DNA from 2 places in the Streptomyces sp. NPDC085927 genome. Region 2 is predicted to be linked to the other one. Evidence: riboswitches for the same ligand, from Rfam matches in the RefSeq annotation. Region 2 holds a riboswitch; the other holds the start of a gene.

Region 1 (5,647 bases), on a different contig from region 2:
GGTCACGGGGGCAGCCGGAGCCCAGCCGGTCGCCTGACGCGCGGGCCGATCGCCCGACATGCCGGGCGTACTTTCACACCGGGCCGGTCCCCCTGTGGACAACTTTCGGGGGCCGGCGGCGCCGTGGGTTAGTTTCGGATCGTGAACGCAACCAGCCCCGCGGCACCCTCCGCGGCCCCGACCGGCCGCATCGTCCTGCTCACCACCAGCCACCGCGTCGCGCCCGGCCTGCTGTCCTGGCCCGCCTGGCAGACCCTGCACGCGGCCGACAAGGTGCTGTGCGCGGACGGCGCCCACCCGCAGCTGCCGTATCTGCGCGAGGCGGGCATACCGGTCGAGGAGGCGTCCCCGGCCGCCGAGGACCTGGTGGATGCCTGCGCCGGCGGGCGGACGGTGGTGGTCGTGGCGACCGGTGAGGGCGAACCCGCCCTCACCGACGGCCTGGCCCGCCTCGCCGGCACCGGCCGCGTCCCGATGCCGGAGCTGGAACTGCTCCCCGCCTCCTACGACCTGCCGGGCGCCCGCCTGCTCGACCTCGTCCAGGTCATGGACCGCATCCGCGCCGAGTGCCCCTGGTCCTCCCGCCAGACCCACAAGGGCCTGGCGAAGTACGGCATCGAGGAGGCGTACGAACTCGTCGAGGCGATCGAGGAGGGCGACCGGGACGAACTGCGCGAGGAACTGGGCGACGTCCTCCTTCAGGTCGTCTTCCACGCCCGCATAGCCGAGGAGCACCCCGAGGAGCCCTTCTCCGTGGACGACGTGGCCGGCGGCATCGTCGCCAAGCTCGTCCACCGTCACCCCCACGTCTTCGGCGACGAGACGGCGACCACCCCCGAGGAGGTCAAGGAGCACTGGCTGCGCACCAAGGCGGTCGAGAAGCGGCGCAGCTCGATCACCGAGGGCATCCCGCTGGGCCAGCCGGGACTGGCCCTCGCCGCCAAACTCGCCTCCCGCGTCCGCACGGCCGGGCTGGACGTCCCCCTGCCCCGAGCGGAGGGCATCGGCTACGAACTGCTCGGCCTCGCGGTGCGGGCCGAGGCGGAGGGCGCCGACCCGGAGGCGGCACTGCGCGCGGCCGCCCGGGCCTACCGGGACGCGATACGGGCCGCGGAGGGCGTGGGGGAGTAGGCACCCCTGCCGCGCGCCGCCGGACACCTGCCGTGGAAAGCGGGGCGCACCTGCCCGTGGGCTGTTGGGCACCCGCCGCGGGGAGGAGGGCGCGCCTTGCCCGTGGGCCGCCGGACGCCCGTCGCGGGGAGCGGGGCGCGTCTCCCCGCCCGCCGCCGGATACGGTCGAGCGGTGACCGACCAGCCCCAGCCCCAGTTTCAGTCCCAGCCCGAGAACGGCGCCCCCGAACTCTTCACCTGGGAGTTCGCGAGCGACCCCTACCCCGCGTACGCCTGGCTGAGGGAGCACGCGCCCGTGCACCGGACGCGGCTGCCCAGCGGGGTGGAGGCCTGGCTGGTCACCCGTTACGCCGACGCCAAGCAGACCCTCGCCGACCCCCGCCTCTCCAAGAACCCGGCCCACCACGCCGAGCCCGCCCACGCCAAGGGGAAGACCGGCATCCCCGGTGAGCGCAAGGCCGAGCTGATGACGCATCTGCTCAACATCGACCCGCCGGACCACACCCGGCTGCGCAGACTGGTCAGCAAGGCGTTCACACCGCGCCGGGTCGCCGAGTTCGCGCCCCGGGTGCAGGAGCTCACCGACGGACTCATCGACCGGTTCGCGGACAGCGGCTCCGCCGACCTCATCCACGACTTCGCCTTCCCGCTCCCCATTTACGCCATCTGCGACCTGCTCGGCGTTCCCCGGGAGGACCAGGACGACTTCCGCGACTGGGCGGGCATGATGATCCGCCACCAGGGAGGCCCCAGGGGCGGCGTAGCCCGGTCGGTGAAGAAGATGCGCGGCTACCTGGCCGACCTGATCCACCGCAAGCGCGAGGCCCTGCCCGCCGAACCCGCCCCCGGCGAGGACCTCATCTCCGGCTTGATCCGTGCCTCCGACCACGGTGAGCACCTCACCGAGAACGAGGCCGCCGCCATGGCCTTCATCCTTCTGTTCGCCGGTTTCGAGACCACCGTCAACCTCATCGGCAACGGCACCTACGCCCTGCTCACCCACCCGGAGCAGCGTGAGCGCCTGCAGACGTCGCTCGCCGCAGGGGAGCGCGGGCTGCTGGAGACCGGAGTGGAGGAACTCCTGCGCTACGACGGGCCCGTGGAGCTGGCCACCTGGCGGTTCGCCACCGAGGCACTCACCCTCGGCGGGCAGCGCATCTCGGCCGGCGACCCGGTCCTCGTCGTCCTGGCCGCCGCGGACCGCGATCCGGATCGGTTCGCCGACCCCGACACGCTCGACCTCGCCCGGCGCGACAACCAGCATCTGGGGTACGGCCACGGCATCCACTACTGCCTCGGCGCTCCTCTGGCCCGTCTGGAGGGCCAGACCGCGCTCGCCACCCTGCTGACCCGTCTGCCGGACCTCGAACTCGCGGTGGACCCGGCCGAACTGCGCTGGCGCGGCGGCCTCATCATGCGCGGACTGCGCACACTGCCGGTGCGGTTCACCGCGCTGCCGATGTGATCTCGCCTACGGAGCACCGTGCCCGGCACCCGTTCCGAAATGACCCGGATGGTCGCCGAGTCCGCTCCGGGCCGTCCTCCGGCCGCCCTTTGCCTCCGCGCAAGTGACCGTCAGGTCCGCCGTGGACACGGTCCGTCGAGTTCGGGTGGGGCCGGCGTAAAGGTGACACCCACTCAACTCTGTGATCTTCATGTGATCTGCGCGGCATGAACTTGTGACAGACGTTCGAGTGCGGATACGTTCACCCATCAAGCACGGCGTCTCGCTTCTGCGATACCACAGTTCCAATCGCCGTGCGAGCAACCGTTGTCTGCGAAAGGTCTCCGCATGCTCTCCGGGAACGGTCGTCACCGTCGCCCCCGCCAGGCTCCGGCTCTTATCGTCGCGGCCGGAGTGACCGGCTCGGCCATCGCGATTCCCCTCCTCGGGGCCGGCGCGGCCAGTGCGGCCGACGGCTCGACCTGGGACCGGGTCGCCGAGTGTGAGTCCGGTGGCTCCTGGAGCCAGAACTCCGGCAACGGTTATTACGGCGGCCTGCAGTTGACCCAGACGGACTGGGAGAAGTACGGCGGCCTCGACTACGCGGCCAGCGCCGACCAGGCCAGCCGCGGCCAGCAGATAGCGGTGGCCGAGAAGATCCTCGCCGACCAGGGTGTCGGCGCGTGGCGGGCCTGCGGGCTGCTGGGGGGCCTGGGACAGGACTCGCCCGCGCTCGACCTCGGTACCGGCGCGAAGGGCGACGCGTCGGGCAAGTCCGGTTCCGAAAGGTCCGTCACTCCGTCGCCGTCCCAGTCCTCCGACTCCTCGAAGGACGCCAAGGACACCAAGGACACCAAGGACGCGAAGGACGCGAAGGGTGCCGCGGACGGCAAGGAGAAGGAGGAGGGTGCGGGCGGACCGGTCGACCCCGACGCTTCCCCCTCCGCCTCCCCGTCTCCCTCCGCCTCGGCCAAGGGTGACGACTCGGACAAGTCGGGGCAAAAGGAAGATGCTTCGGAATCGTCCGATGGCGAGAGCTCCGGCAGCGGCCGCCACCGCGGCGCCAGCGCCGAGGAAGAGGTGCGCGAGGACCGTGACGCCGGATCCTCCGGCCGGCACGCCTCACGCGGCGGTCTCGGCTTCACGCGCGGCCTTGACAGTGCGTCCCCGTCCAGCAGCTCCGGCTCGGGTGCCGGGAGCGACTCCTCGGTCGCCTCCGACTCCCTTGCCCTCGGCGGCGGATGGCTCGCCCAGTACAGCGGAGGGGACGAGGTCCTGGGCGCGGCCGCCCCGAACCTCATCCTTCCCGGTCAGACGCTCGCGTTCGGGTTCGAATCGGACAACGGCTGACATCCGGGCGGCAGCTGGGGGCGCGGGCACTTCCCGGTCGAGCGGTGGCCGGGTGCGGGTCGGGCGGTGACGGGGCGACAGGCGGACCGGTGTGCGAAAAAGTGCGTCGACAGCGCCAATTGACGTTGCGTTTTGCCGCGAATGTCCGGTTTAAAGATGATGAGAGATAGGTCTCAGAAGGCCTGATCTTCTTTGATAATCCGCCGGGCCCGTGTCTACGGTCGTGACCGCTCGTCATCACGGGCCCCGGCTGCCGCCACGCCGAATCCTGCCAGTGGCAGCACGGGAACAGTCGTCGCGTCATGCGCCGTAGGCAGGAGCGGGGGACCCAAGGTAGGCGCCGAATCCGGTGAGGGATGCCGGATGCGGCTAGGGGTGAAGCCGTGTCCCGTGAGGGACGCGGCCGGGCAACTCAACCGGCCCGAACCCGACAGCTCACCTCGTAGGCGTCGGTGAGGGGATCCATCCATGCTGTTTTCCGGCAAGGGCAAGCACCGTCGTCCGTCCAAGGCCACCCGTGTCATCGCCGTCGCCGGCGTCACCGGTGCCGCTGTCGCCGCCCCGCTGATGGCGGCCGGCAACGCTTCCGCCGCCACCGCCTCCGAGTGGGAGACCGTCGCCCAGTGCGAGTCCGGCGGCAACTGGTCGATCAACACCGGCAACGGTTACTACGGCGGCCTGCAGTTCTCCGCCTCCACCTGGGCCGGTTACGGCGGCACGGCGTACGCCGGCACCGCCGACCAGGCCAGCAAGGCCCAGCAGATCGAGATCGCCGAGAAGGTCCTCGCGGGCCAGGGCAAGGGTGCCTGGCCGGTCTGCGGCAAGGGCCTGTCCAACGCCGCCCACACCGGTGGCGGCTCCACCGAGGGCTCGGGCAACCAGAGTTCGGGCAACCAGGACAGCGGCTCCTCGCAGCAGTCCCAGCAGCAGGAGTCCCAGCAGCAGGAGTCCCCGAAGCGGAACACCGAGGCCGCTCCCGAGCGTTCGGCCGAGCAGAAGGCCTCCCGCTCCGACGAGCGTCCGGCCGCCAAGAAGACCGTCACCACCCCGACCGGTGAGAAGGTCGAGAAGGGCGACGGCGAGTACAAGGTCGTCAAGGGCGACACCCTCAGCTCGATCGCCTCGGAGCAGGACGTCAAGGGCGGCTGGGACAAGCTGTTCAAGCTGAACGACGACATCGTCGAGGACGCCGACCTCATCTACCCGGGCCAGCAGCTGCACCTGAAGTAAGGCCGCGGCCGCGAGTCCGGGCCCCGTCCCCACGGGTGCCTGCCCCGCCCCGGCGCGTGCCCCCGTACGCGCCGGGGCGGGGCTTTTTCCGTGTCCGGTACCGGAGTGGGTCCGTGCGTGGTACCGGAGTGGGTCCGTGCGTGGTGCCGGAGTGGGTCCGTGCGTGGTGCCGGAGTCGGTCCGTGCGCGGTGCCGGAGTGGGTCCGTGCGCGATGCCGGAGCCGGCCTCCCGTCTCCCGGTTTTCCGATACCGCCTTTGTTCCGTTCGGAAACAATTTACTCTCGGTTCTGTCCGCGGAGCGGCCGACCGGATGGCCGATCGCCCCGAGCCGGATAGGCTCGGGTCCGCAGGGCCCCGTGGCCCCGCTGAACCACGTCACATCCATGAAGGAGATGCTCGTGCCGTCCATCGACGTCGTCGTAGCCCGGGAAATCCTGGACTCCCGAGGCAACCCCACGGTCGAGGTCGAGGTCGGCCTCGACGACGGCAGC
Region 2 (5,647 bases):
GGCATGGGGGAAGGTCCCTCATCGCGGGCCGGTGCCGGATGCGGCGGAGTCACCGCGCTTTTCCGCGCCGTACGGTTCGCGCCGTACGGTTCGCGCCATGGGGCGGTGGCACACCGTACGGCTTCCCTCCGCGCGGAGACGCACCGGGTGCAAGACTCTCTTCGCCCAGGCCAGGCCAACCCAGCCAGCCCGGCCCGGCCCTGGCTTCGCCCAGTCCAGCCCGCCGTCCCCGTCAGGAGCGCCGTCGATGCCCCACCCGTACGTCCTGCTGTCCGCCGCCGTCTCGCTCGACGGGTATCTCGACGACACCGGCCCCGAGCGGCTGCTGCTGTCCGGCCCGGAGGACTTCGACCGGGTCGACGAGGTACGGGCGTCGGTCGACGCGATCCTGGTCGGCGCCGGCACGATCCGCGCCGACAACCCCCGGCTGCTGGTCAACGCGCCGGAGCGGCGTGCCGCCCGGGTCGCCGAGGGCCGCCCCGCATACCCGCTGAAGGTCACCGTCAGCGGCTCGGGCGACCTGGACCCGGCGGCACACTTCTGGCACACCGGCGGTGCGAAGGTCCTCTACACGACCGACGGGGGTGCCGGGCGCGCCCGCGCGCACGGCATCGCCGCCGACATCGTGCCGCTCGGCGCCGACCTCGACTGGCGGCGGCTGCTGACGCACCTGTACGACGCGTACGGCGTCCGGCGGCTGATGGTCGAGGGTGGCGGCCTGATCCACACCCAGCTCCTCACCCAGGGGCTCGCCGACGAACTCCAGCTGATCCTCGCCCCGATCTTCGTCGGCGACCCGGACGCCGTCCGCCTCTTCGGCCCCGGCGCCTACCAGGGCGGCCGGCTGCGGCTGTTGGAGACCCGTCCCATCGGCGACGTCGTCCTGATGCGCTACGAGCCCACCGCCCCCGGCACCGGCCCGCTCCCCGTGGCCGCCGACCACCACTGGCTGGCCCTCGCCTGCGAACTGGCGGACCGGTGCCCGCCCTCGGAGACGGCGTTCAGCGTGGGCGCGGTGGTCGTGGCGGCCGACGGCACCGAGCTGGCGCGCGGCCACTCCCGGGAGGGCGGCGACCCGGTGGTGCACGCCGAGGAGGCCGCCCTCGCCAAGATCGACCCCGCGGACCCGCGGCTCGCGACCGCCACCGTGTACTCCAGCCTGGAACCCTGTGCCCGCCGCGCCTCCCGTCCGGCGCCCTGCGCCCGGCTGATCCTGGACGCGGGGGTACGGCGGGTGGTCACCGCGTGGCGGGAGCCGGACACCTTCGTGGCGGGCGCCGACGGCAGTGGAGTACTGGCCGCGGAGGGTGCCCTGGTCGTCGTCCTGCCGGAGCACAAGGAGGCCGCCGAGGCACCGAACGGCCACCTGACCGGCCGGTGACGGAGGGGCGGCGGTCATGTGTGTGCGGAGTACCCCGCGGATGCCGTATGCTGGTTACACAACGACGCGGGGTGGAGCAGCTCGGTAGCTCGCTGGGCTCATAACCCAGAGGTCGCAGGTTCAAATCCTGTCCCCGCTACTGAAGGCCGAGGGCCGGAATCCGAAAGGGTTCCGGCCCTCGGTCGTTCCCGTTCTCGTTCTCATTCCCGTTCCAGCCCTCCGGCCCGTCCTCCGGCGGAGGTTTCGAGAACGCGGTCTCCGAGCCCTTCCCCGCCAATATCACGCCGGGTGATCGGGGCACCCCGCTGCGCATAACAAATGATGCACCGTCAGATCACGTGTGACGAGTGAGGGGAAGTCAACTCGCCCGTTTTGGGGCGGTCGTGATGCTTAAGTCCGTACGGGAATCGTTAACGATCAAGAGGAACGGCTTGGAATACGAGCCCTCCGTCTATTAACGTTCGATAACGCAGCGCGGTCGTCCCAGCCGTCACACGAGTCGGCTCCGTGCGCACACGCCGAATCCCGCAAGGGAACCGGGGAACCAACCCCTTGGGGTGAATCGCGTGCATGCCCCCGTGGAGACACGGACGGTATACGCGCGTAGGAGACCTTCCTGCTCCGAACCCGTCAGCTAACCCGGTAGGCGAGAAGGAAGGAAAGGAGTGCGCCCACGTGGCGTCGAACCGGCCTGCCCCCGAGGCCCCCTTCATGCCGAGCCAGCGCGACAGCGACACCTTCGGCTACGGCAGCATCCGCACCGACGAGGGCCCCTTCGAGGAGTGGAACCCCACTGCGGAGTCCCTTCCTCCCGTGCGCGGCCGGCATCGCGTCGGCAAGCAGCGCGGCGGAGGCCTCGCCCGTAGCTCCACCGTCCTGGGCGTCGGTGTCATAGCCGCTGTCGCCGGTGGCGGCATGGCCAGCGCCCAGACCGGCAAGCCGCCGGTCTCGATCTCGATGCCGGACCTTCCCTCTGTCGGTTCCCTCATCTCCGACGAGGAAACCCCCCAGGGCTCCGCCACCCCGCTCAGCAGCATCGGCACGGTCGCCGACGAGACCGAGCAGGGCAGCACCTCCGACGCCGGCGAGGTGCTGCGCGCCCGGATCATGGCCCAGGTCGAGCAGCAGCAGAGCCAGGCCGAGGACAAGGCCGCCGCCGAAGCCGCCGCGAAGGCGGAGAAGGAGGCCAAGGAGCAGGCCGCCGCCGCGAAGAAGGAAGCGGAGGAGAAGGCCGCCGCCGCGAAGAAGAAGGCGGAGGAGGAGGCCGAGAAGAAGGCCGAGGCCGAGCGTCTGGCCGAGCTGGCCAAGCAGTACGCGCTGCCGACCTCCTCGTACACCCTCTCTTCGACCTTCGGTCAGGCCGGCGCCTACTGGTCCTCCGGCCAGCACACCGGTCTGGACTTCGCCGCCCCCACGGGCACCCTGATCAAGGCGGTCCACACCGGCACGATCACCTCCGCCGGCTGGGACGGCTCCTACGGCTACAAGACCGTGCTGACCCTCGACGACGGCACCGAGGTCTGGTACGCCCACCAGTCCTCCATCAGCGTCAGTGTCGGCCAGCAGGTCACCACCGGCGACGTGATCGGCCGGGTCGGCTCCACCGGCAACTCCACCGGCGCCCACCTCCACCTGGAGGTGCACCCGGGCGGTTCCACCTCGGGCATCGATCCGCTGGCCTGGCTGCAGTCGAAGGGCCTCACCGTCTGAGACACCGGCCCCGGCCGGTCTTCGCGCGCTCTCTCAGCCACAGCCCCGGCAGTCCTGACGACGCCCCCCCGACGTCAGGGCTGCCGGTCCGGCGTTTCAGGGGTGGTACGGGTACGCGTACGGGTTCGGCCCGGACGCCGGGTACCCGGGGTGCGCCAAATACGCGGGGTTCGCGGCGCCGTACGCGCCGTACCTCCCGTACGCGCCGTACTCCTCGTACGCCCCGGGCCGGCCGTACGCCCCGTACACCGGCCAGGGCGGGGCGGGCGGTGCGGTGACCCGGGCCGCGTGTTCCAGGGCCGGACGGGCCGTGTCGCGGCGCCGCCACAGCTCCCGTAGCAGCTCGCGCTCCCGCGCGGCGAAGTCCGTACCCGCACGGCCGCGGCGCCCCCGGTGCCGCAGGAACGCCAGCGACGTCGCGTACGCCCCGTACTGCGCCACCGCGCGGGCCGCGGCCCGGCCGCCGTGCCCGCGCGCGTACCGCAGGGCGACGCGCCGGGCCCGCATCGAGCCGAGCGCGTAGGGCTGGGCCGGGGTCAGCCAGCCGGCCCTGACGTACGCGGGCAGTTCCTCCCGCACGGTCCGCAGCTCGCGCTGCCGGGTCCACACCACCAGCCAGGTCAGCAGACCGAACGACGGCACCATGAACGCCGCGTACACGGCGAAGAAGCCGTACTCGCCGAGGGTCGAGGAGACGTTCCACAGCGCGTGCACGCCCATCGCGAGCAGCAGGCCGCCGAGCGGGAGCAGGAAGCGCACCGGGCGCCGCCGCCCGGTGGCGAGCGCGGCCGTCCCGAAGCCGATGCCGGTGAGGACCGTGAAGAGCGGGTGCGCGAACGGCGACATGACGACACGGACGAAGAACGTCGCCGCGGTGACGGAGGAGACGCCGCTGCCGCCGGTGAGCTGGTCGGTGCCGAAGGCGGTGCCGAGGTAGAGGATGTTCTCGGTGAAGGCGAAACCGGTGGCGGTGACCCCGGCTATCACCACGCCGTCGAGGATCGTGGTGAAGTCGCGTCTGCGGAACAGGAAGACCAGCAGGACGGCGGTGGCCTTCACGGACTCCTCCACGACCGGGGCTATCACGATCGCGCCGAGCGTGTCCGCGCGGGACGGGTCGGCCGTCTCCGTCGCTATCCACCGCGTGGCGAAGCTGTTGGCGACGATCGCCATGAGCGCGGCGGCGCCGGCACCCCACGCGAACGAGAAGACGAGGTTGCGCCACGGGCCGGGCGCGACCCGGTCCAGCCAGCGGAACGCGGCCACGAGCAGCGGCACCGGCAGGACGGCGAGGCCGAGGCCGACCAGGAAGCCCTCCGTACCGGTCTGCTCGCGGACCAGGCCCAGGATGACCAGACCCGAGAGCGCGAGGAGGGCGGTCAGCGCCCCGTACCGCACCCAGGGCCGCTGCCACCAGTGCGCGTGCCGCAGGGCGGGCCCGTCGGCCGGCCCGGTGGAGCCGGGGGCCGCGCCGGGCTGTGTCGGGTACGGACGGCTGATGGCCACAGCATTGACCCTAACGAGGGAGCGGTGCGGCCCGCAGGAACACCAGGTGGGCTCAGGCGTCGGCGGTGTTCCGGTCCTCGGGCCGGACGGCGGCCCGGGGGCCGGGCCGGTCGTCGTGGTGTACGCGGCGGAAAAGCAGGTCGTTCACCACATGCCCCTTGTCCAGCCCCTGCCCCTCGAAACGGGTCAGCGGCCGGAACTCCGGGCGCGGTGCGAAACCGCCGTCCGCCACGGTGTTCTCGAAGCAGGGGTGCGCGGTCAGCACCTCGAGCATCTGCTCGGCGTACGGCTCCCAGTCGGTGGCGCAGTGCACGGTCGCGCCCGGGGCGAGACGGGTCGCGGCGAGGTCGAGGAAGGCCGGCTGGATCAGCCGGCGCTTGTGGTGCCGCTTCTTCGGCCAGGGGTCGGGGAAGTAGACGCGCAGCCCGCCCAGCGCGTCGGGGACGAGCATCTCGCGCAGCAGGATGATCGCGTCGCCGTTGCCGACGCGCACGTTGTCCAGGCCGTGCTGGTCGGCGAGGCCGAGCAGATGGCCCTGGCCGGGGGTGTGGACGTCCACGGCGAGGATGTTGGTGCCGGGGTCGGCGGCGGCCATGCGCGCGGTGGCCTCGCCCATGCCGAAGCCGATCTCGAGGACGACCGGGCGGTCGTTGCCGAAGAACTCGGCGAGGTCGAGGCGCTGCCGGCCGTCGACGTCGAAGCCCCACCGGGGCCACAGCCGCTGCAACGCGTCCGCCTGCCCGGCGGTGACCCGGCTCCGGCGTGGCTGGAAACTCCGGATCCGCCGCTCGAAGTGCGACCCGGCGGGATCGGCCTTCGGGCCGTCCGGGAAGCGGGGCTCCCCCTTCTCCCGGGTACGGCGGACCGACACGCCGGGCGTGTGCTCGGGGTGCCGGGTGTGTGCTTCGGGGGTGTTCACGGAGTCAGACACAGTGCTTCGATTTTACGGGGGCGCCGCGAGGGATTCGTCCGCCGGCCGCGGGAGCGGCCGCCTCAGCGGGGTGCGCCGTCCGCGGCGGCCAGGGCGGCCAGGGTCCGGCGGGCCACCTC

The links. A riboswitch is a leader RNA that binds a small molecule or an ion and turns the genes downstream of it on or off. The one in region 2 is predicted to bind cyclic di-AMP.
Region 1: linked by a shared signal. The riboswitch ahead of ACIF80_RS11410 (transglycosylase family protein) and the one ahead of ACIF80_RS36525 (M23 family metallopeptidase) in region 2 are both predicted to bind cyclic di-AMP.

Annotation. Positions count from the first base shown of each region.
Region 1 covers NZ_JBITSN010000003.1:513,766-519,412, forward strand. The annotation lists gene ACIF80_RS11390 (SurA N-terminal domain-containing protein) at 1-37, shown strand, start outside; gene ACIF80_RS11395 (nucleoside triphosphate pyrophosphohydrolase) at 142-1,131, shown strand; gene ACIF80_RS11400 (cytochrome P450) at 1,304-2,596, shown strand; gene ACIF80_RS11405 (transglycosylase family protein) at 2,990-3,925, shown strand; cyclic di-AMP (ydaO/yuaA leader) riboswitch at 4,221-4,389, shown strand; gene ACIF80_RS11410 (transglycosylase family protein) at 4,394-5,155, shown strand; gene eno (phosphopyruvate hydratase) at 5,555-5,647, shown strand, end outside.
Region 2 covers NZ_JBITSN010000029.1:14,499-20,145, reverse strand. The annotation lists gene ACIF80_RS36535 (dihydrofolate reductase family protein) at 248-1,381, shown strand; tRNA gene ACIF80_RS36530 (tRNA-Met) at 1,447-1,520, shown strand; cyclic di-AMP (ydaO/yuaA leader) riboswitch at 1,888-2,045, shown strand; gene ACIF80_RS36525 (M23 family metallopeptidase) at 2,057-3,091, shown strand; gene ACIF80_RS36520 (PrsW family intramembrane metalloprotease) at 3,188-4,597, opposite strand; gene trmB (tRNA (guanosine(46)-N7)-methyltransferase TrmB) at 4,650-5,528, opposite strand; gene lhgO (L-2-hydroxyglutarate oxidase) at 5,591-5,647, opposite strand, start outside.